One region of the Exiguobacterium sp. s150 genome, then DNA from elsewhere that is predicted to be linked to it. Evidence: riboswitches for the same ligand, from Rfam matches in the RefSeq annotation. Region 1 holds a riboswitch; the other holds the start of a gene.
The links. Region 1 has a riboswitch for S-adenosylmethionine ahead of KNP76_RS11175 (Na+/H+ antiporter NhaC family protein). Riboswitches for the same ligand answer to the same signal wherever they lie in the genome.

Region 1 (3,410 bases):
AAAAACGGAACGAACAACTTAAACGTGAGCTCGACGCAAAACGAACGACCCTTTGAACGGATTAGATTCAAAGGGTCGTTTTTGTCAGGCTTTTTTCTTGAAGCGCGGGAAGTTGAATGCGATGGCAAGTCCACCGCAGATGAACAAGAGGAACGGATAAAACATGAACGGGACGAGCGCGGGGGACGCGGTGTTCGTCAATTCGGCAGCGATGAGGAGCTGTGCACCGTAAGGCAATAGTCCTTGGACACCGCACGAGAAGATGTCGAGCACGCTGGCTGATTTTTTCCGCTCAATCTCATACGTGTCAGCGATGTTCGCTGCGAGCGGACCTGCCACGAGAATGGAAATCGTGTTGTTGGCCGTGGCGACGTTCGTCGCACTGACGAGTCCGGCGATGCTCCATTCGGCGCCGGCCCGTCGCTGAATCCGCGAGGTGAGGGCGTCACGCAAGTAGGTAAGGCCGCCGTTATGGGAGATGAGTCCGACGAGTCCGCCCATGAAGAGCGTCAAAATCGAAATCTCTGCCATTCCAATCATCCCGTCCGCGACCGCCGTAACGAACGCGGTCACTGACAAGGTCCCGTCAAGTAGACCGATGATTCCGGTCAACACGATGCCACCGAGCAGAACGAGGATGACGTTCAACCCGGTCAAGGCGAGGACGATGACGGCGAGGTACGGGATGAGCTTGTACCATTCAAACGAAGCGATCTCGACAGAAGAGACCGTGCCGCTCGATAGGACGGCAAGGAGAACCGTCGTAATAATCGCGGCCGGCAAGACGATCCAAAAGTTCGTCCGGAATTTGTCACGCATGTTCGTCCGCTGCGTTCGCACGGCGGCAATCGTCGTGTCAGAGATGAACGACAAGTTGTCTCCGAACATGGCGCCACCGACGACGGCTGCCGCGGCGATGGCGATATTGACGCCGCTCTCTTCGTGGATACCGAGCGCGATTGGGGCGAGGGCGGCAATCGTACCGGTCGATGTCCCCATCGCCATCGAGATGAAGGCGGCGATGACGAACAGTCCACTTAACAGGAGCGAAGGCGGGAGCAATGTGAGCGCCGCGTTGACGGTCGCGTCAATCGCCCCAATCTCGCCCGCGACGTTCGAGAACGCACCGGCGAGGAGAAAGATGAAAATCATAATCAAAATGCCCGGATTGCCGGCACCTTGGGCAATCCGTTCCACCGTTTGGGTGACGCTGCCTTTCGTCATCGTAGCCGCGACGATCAAGGCGATGAGTGCCGCGATGAGTACCGGGAATTTATAAAAGTCACCATAGTAAACCCCGGCCCCGATAAAGAAGGCAAGGAAGACGAGTAAAGGCAAGAGTGCCCATTTGTTTGCAGTTGGTTGTTCCAATCGTTTCACCTCATTCATAGAAATAAAAAAGAGAGCCCTTCGAAAAAGGCTCTCTCCATGTAAGAAGCGCCTTTTTCATCTTTCAAGCACGTGCTTGCTGGATTTGGCACAGGTTCCCCGCTGCCGAGACGTCGCAGGGCCAGTCCCTCGGTCTCTCTTGATAAAAAAGTCGGATGATTTAGTTATAAGACACGTTCCCTAACCTATCTGTTTCGAACCGGTTTGTCAATAGAAAATCCCTATGCGCTTCGCATAGGGATGAGTCAGGTCGTCAAATATTGAAAATGGGCGACCCGGTTGCGCCCGGCGTATTTGCCGCCGACGTAAAGCGCCCGGTCGGCGTTTCGAATCGTGTCGTCGAGTCGTTGATCACCGAACGCTTGAATCGTATCGACCCCGATTGAGGCGGTCACTTGGATGTCGATGCCGTCGACACGGAACGGCGTCGCTTCGATTTTTTGCCGGATACGCTCGGCGATTTCGACGGCCTGGTCGGTGTCGCAATGGTTCAAGAGCAGAATGAACTCCTCGCCTCCGTAGCGCGCCGCAAAGTCCTCGGTCCGAAGCGCCTGGCGAATCCGTCGGCCGAACTCTTGGAGAACGCCATCCCCGACTTGGTGACCATGCGTGTCATTGATTTTCTTGAAGAAATCGATATCGAGCATGGCGACGGAGATGGGGTACATCGATCCGTCTGAAATTTGTTGAATTCCATATTCGTAAAACGCCCGCGCGTTGGCGAGGAGCGTCAGACTATCCGTCCGGCTCTCGGTATACAAGCGGTCTCGCTCATGGCAGCGGCTAATCGTCCGATTGAACGATTTGAGCAGCTTGACGATTTCGCGCTGAATGATGAGCGGGTAACCGTAAGCGTGTTCGCCTGTCATGATGAGCCATGTGCGAATGCCTTCGATCTCCTCGGAACGGACCGAGATAAAACTATGATAGTCGTCATGGAACTCTTCGGATAATGGAGCGTCCCATTCAAACCGCATCTCATACTCGACCGACGTTTCGAAAGGATGCGACGTTTCGAGTAAGTCGAACACGCGGGGCCTTTCGACTGGTTGACGCGTCTTCAAGTCGAAGTAGAGCGAGCGGTCGAACAAGGCGAACTCGACGAAGCCGGCGTCATATTGATTCAGCCGTTCACATTGGCTTAAAAATACTTCAATCGCTTGGGCCTCGCTTTGCGACAAGGAGACAGCTTCTTTTGCCTCGTCATACTGCTCGATGAGCGATTTGAACGCGTCTTGCCGTCCTTTTTGAATCAACAGCCGCTTGATGAAAAACGTGAGCGCGGCGGCGATGCTGCTGACGACGAGCAAGTTCGTCTCGCGGAAAAAGGAAGCGGCCAAAATAAAGACGAGGCTGACGATATACGTGTAAAACGCGATGCTTAAAAAATCACGGACGGGCACATCGACACGGAACCACCAACCGACTTGATACTTTTGAATGACGGTGTTCACGATGATGGCGAGAATCAGTCCGGCGAGCGGGAGGAACGAGTCTTGCGTATAAAACCCAAGACCGGTCTGTCCGCCGAGCGCCAAATAGACGCTTGCCGGGATGGCGAGTTCTAAGAAAGACGTGATCGCATTCCACGGGTACGTGAAGCGGAAACGCCTGAGCGCGACGCGCGGCTTCAAGTTGACGAATTGGAAGACGAGCAATCCGATTTGGTTGACGAATAACGCTGTCTCAAAATCGAAGAATAAAAAGATGATGAGGACGATGCTTTCTGAAAATGTGAAATAAACGCCTTTACGCTCGATTGAGTCCATTTGGAAGATGATGACGAGTAACGCGATCAAGATGAACGGCAGCGGCTCGATCGCCGGTGCGTTCAATACGCCTGTCGCGAACAAGGTGACGGTCAGCAGAAGAAATAAACTCCAAACACCCCAACCGAGGGCAGACATCTTGCGGAAATGGTTCATGGCCCCTCCTACTGTGGGAAATCGATGGTGTATCGTAAAATTCGGCATGATGCGGCGACAGTCCTGCCTAATCCTCATGATGGCGGAATTCTAGCA
Region 2 (3,410 bases), on a different contig from region 1:
GTTACAGAAAATATGTTCGGAATCGACAAGGCCGTCTAAAATTGGTTGAACGAAGAAGTCCATCCCGCCGCTGACGACGTCAAAGTGCCATCCGTTTTGACGCACGTCGGCCAAAAAGGCAGTAAACCCAGGGCGTAACGCGATACGTTCCACCAAATAGTCTCGATATGCGGTACGTTCGCTACTTGGCAACAAGTCGAACAGTTGGCCGACGCCGGAGCGAATCGAGATGTCTTGGGCGAGGATCGCGTCTTTCAGCTCGATCCATTCGGGAGGGGCGAACGCCTTCATCAAGGCGATGATGTTGTCCTCGGCTGTGATGGTCCCGTCGAAATCGCAGAGGATATGGACCGTCATCGCGTCGTCCACGCTTTCAATGCCGTCTCGAGCTCGGTCGTCTGGCCGTCTCGTTGTCCGAGGACGTGCGCGATGGCCTGTTTGAACGCCCGGGCCCCGGCTGCGGCGCCGTCTGGGTGTCCGTGGATGCCACCACCGGCATTGATGACGACATCGGTTCCGAAATCACGGATGATGTCGGGAACGAGCCCTGGATGAATCCCGGCTGACGGGACCGGGAGAATCGCTTTTCTTTCGCTCGGTTCCGCGCTTACATCGCGGATGAGGAGCGCCTCGTCACGCGGCGTCGCGAGCGATCCGTACGGCGATGGAAAGAGCGTCAAGTCGGCACCGGCGAGTCGAGGAAGCTTCCCGAGTAGGAGTGCATGGCTGATTGAACCGGTCAAGGCGCCGGCGAACGCCGGGTGCGCTAAAATCGGCACGTTCACGTCCGGGTCTTTCGCCAGCTCACGCAAGGTATCGAGCCCGTATGTATAGACGTTGAAGAGGAGGGCCGTTGCCCCAGCGTCAATCAACCGTAGCGCTTGGTCACGTAACGTGAACACCGGTCCGCTTAGCGTGACGGCGTACAGGGCACGTTTTCCGGTCGCCTCGTAATGCTCGTCTAAGACGGTGCGGCCGATCTGCGCCCGCTCAAGTGAAGGGGTGAGCGGATTGTCATATAAAATCTCGTCGTCTTTGACGATATCGATGCCCCCGTCGAGCTGGTCACGGAGCTGTGCTTCTAAAAAGGTCAAGTCTCGGCCGATGACCCCTTTGAAGATGCTCATGACGAGTGGCCGGTCGTAGACGCCGAGTAGCTGACGGACGCCTTCTGTCCCGAACTTGGCGCCGGGAAACGTGTCGCGCAACGCTTCAGGTAAATCGAGGTCGACGAGCCGGACCGAGTCGTCGAGTGATAGCTTTCCGAACGTCGTCGTCAAGATGGATGAGAAGTCCGCACTGACGTTATGGAGCGGGTAGCGGATTTTGAAGCGGCTCGTCGTTTCCGTATGTGACGTCGAGACGACTTCGGCGCGATACGCTTGTAACTGTGCTTGTTCTAGGTGTGGTAAGTCCGTCCACGTGCCGACGGTCAACTCGAGCGCGATTTTCGCGGCGAGGTCGGCCACGCGGTCCGTACGGTTAATTTCATAAGTGGCGATGATGCCCATGTTCGTTCCTCCTTCCGGTCAAACAAAAAATGACCCCATGCCGAGGCAAGAGGTCATCATAAAAAATGAACTCTTATCTCTCAGCGTCTGCTGCAAGAATTAGCACCGTGCCCAATCGGGTCGGTTGCTGCGACATCATCGGGCTTGTCCCTCCGTCTGCTCTTGATAAGAATATGATTTGAAGTTGTGAAATTTAATTGAATTTTTGCACAGAATCGTCACAGCGTCAATTCCTTTTTTGAAAATTTTTTATTTTAGAAATTTGTTTCCATATATGCAAACAAAAAGTGACTCGATGCTCAAAAAAACAGCGTTGACAACCAGGGCGTCGACTCCGTAATATTCAGCTCATAGTCACACAAATCGAATAACACACTCTTATCGCGAGTTGGCAGAGGGAATTGGCCCGATGACGCCGCAGCAACCGACCAGTACGGCACGGTGCTACATCCACCAGACGAATGTCTGAAAGATGAGAGGAACAACCAATCTGGCTGTGCCTCTTTCTCGCGGAGAAAGGGGCTTTTTTTGTGGAAATCATCGAAAGGGGAAATAGACATGGCATATCAACCATTTACTGAACAGACGGTCGTCGATCACGTCCGGGCACTCGGACTGATTGAAGAAGGAGGGATCGCCCAATGCGATGAGATTGGGGACGGAAACTTGAACCTCGTCTTCCGCATCCGTCAAGGCGAACAGCGTCTTATCGTCAAACAAGCGCTCCCGTATGCGAAAGTCGTCGGGGAAAGTTGGCCGCTCACGCTTGAACGGGCCTGGATCGAGCAGCTCGCGTTGCGTCAGTTCGCAGAAGTCGTGCCACGTTTCGTGCCGAACGTGCTCGGGAGCGACCGGACGCTCGCGTACACGATTTTAGAGGACTTGTCCGATTATGAAATCGTCCGCACCGGTTACCTCGAAGGGAAGACGTATCCTGAACTGGCCCGTCACGTCGGTGAATTTTTAGGCGAGACGTTGTTCGCCACGTCCGACTACGCGGCCGGTCCAATCGAGAAGAAGCGGAAGGAACGGGAGTATTACAACCCGGAGCTGTGCGACATCACGGAAAAGCTCATTTTCACCGATCCGTATAAAGACACCGAGTCGAACAATATCGAGGCGGCGCTGCGTCCTGACGTCGAACGCCTCTGGCATGACAAGGCGCTCAAAGTCGAGGTGGCGAAACTGAAAGTCGGATTCGTCACGAAACATGACGCCTTGCTTCATGGCGACTTACATACAGGAAGCATCTTTGCGACGACGCAGGAGACGAAAATCATCGATCCGGAGTTCGCATTCTACGGACCGTTCGGCTTCGACGTCGGACAGATTATCGCGCATTTGACGCTCTCCACGTTCCACGATCCGCTCAAGCGATTCGAACGGTTCACGGACGTCCTCACGGTGTGGGAGACGTTTGAGAAGACGTTCCGCCACAACTTCACGAACGCCGTCGAGCCGTTCGACACGGAAGGATATGTCGACGACTTGTTACAAACGATTTTCGCCGACACGGTCGGCTATGCCGGTTGCGAACTCATCCGCCGCGCCATCGGCCTCGCCGGCGTCGCAGACCTTGAGACGTTACCCGAAACGACACGTCTCGAGCGGAAACGCGATGCGCTCGCGCTCGGTACGGCGCTCATTAAAGAACGTCACGAAGTTGACTCGATTGACGGCCTCGTCACCTTGTTATCGGGGGTACGCGTATGACGGTGCAAAACATTCGCTTTGACGTCTCGACCAATGAGTTGATTCTCTTAGACCAGACGCTCCTTCCGCATGAGGCACGTTACGTGACGATCGAGACGCTTGAAGAAGCGGAGCACGCGATTGAGACGCTCCAAGTCCGAGGCGCACCGGCGATCGCGTATTTCGGGGCGTTCGTCCTGGCGAAAG

Region 2: another riboswitch for S-adenosylmethionine. It lies ahead of mtnK (S-methyl-5-thioribose kinase); the one in region 1 lies ahead of KNP76_RS11175 (Na+/H+ antiporter NhaC family protein).

The regions. Positions count from the first base shown of each region.
Region 1 covers NZ_JACSMC010000023.1:15,771-19,180, reverse strand. Annotated here, with positions in the region: gene KNP76_RS11180 (TVP38/TMEM64 family protein) at 1-56, shown strand, start outside; gene KNP76_RS11175 (Na+/H+ antiporter NhaC family protein) at 85-1,371, opposite strand; SAM riboswitch class I at 1,444-1,538, opposite strand; gene KNP76_RS11170 (GGDEF domain-containing protein) at 1,635-3,314, opposite strand.
Region 2 covers NZ_JACSMC010000011.1:948-4,357, reverse strand. Annotated here, with positions in the region: gene KNP76_RS07250 (2-hydroxy-3-keto-5-methylthiopentenyl-1-phosphate phosphatase) at 1-357, opposite strand, end outside; gene KNP76_RS07245 (2,3-diketo-5-methylthiopentyl-1-phosphate enolase) at 354-1,511, opposite strand; SAM riboswitch class I at 1,582-1,683, opposite strand; SAM riboswitch class I at 1,887-1,990, shown strand; gene mtnK (S-methyl-5-thioribose kinase) at 2,070-3,224, shown strand; gene mtnA (S-methyl-5-thioribose-1-phosphate isomerase) at 3,221-3,410, shown strand, end outside.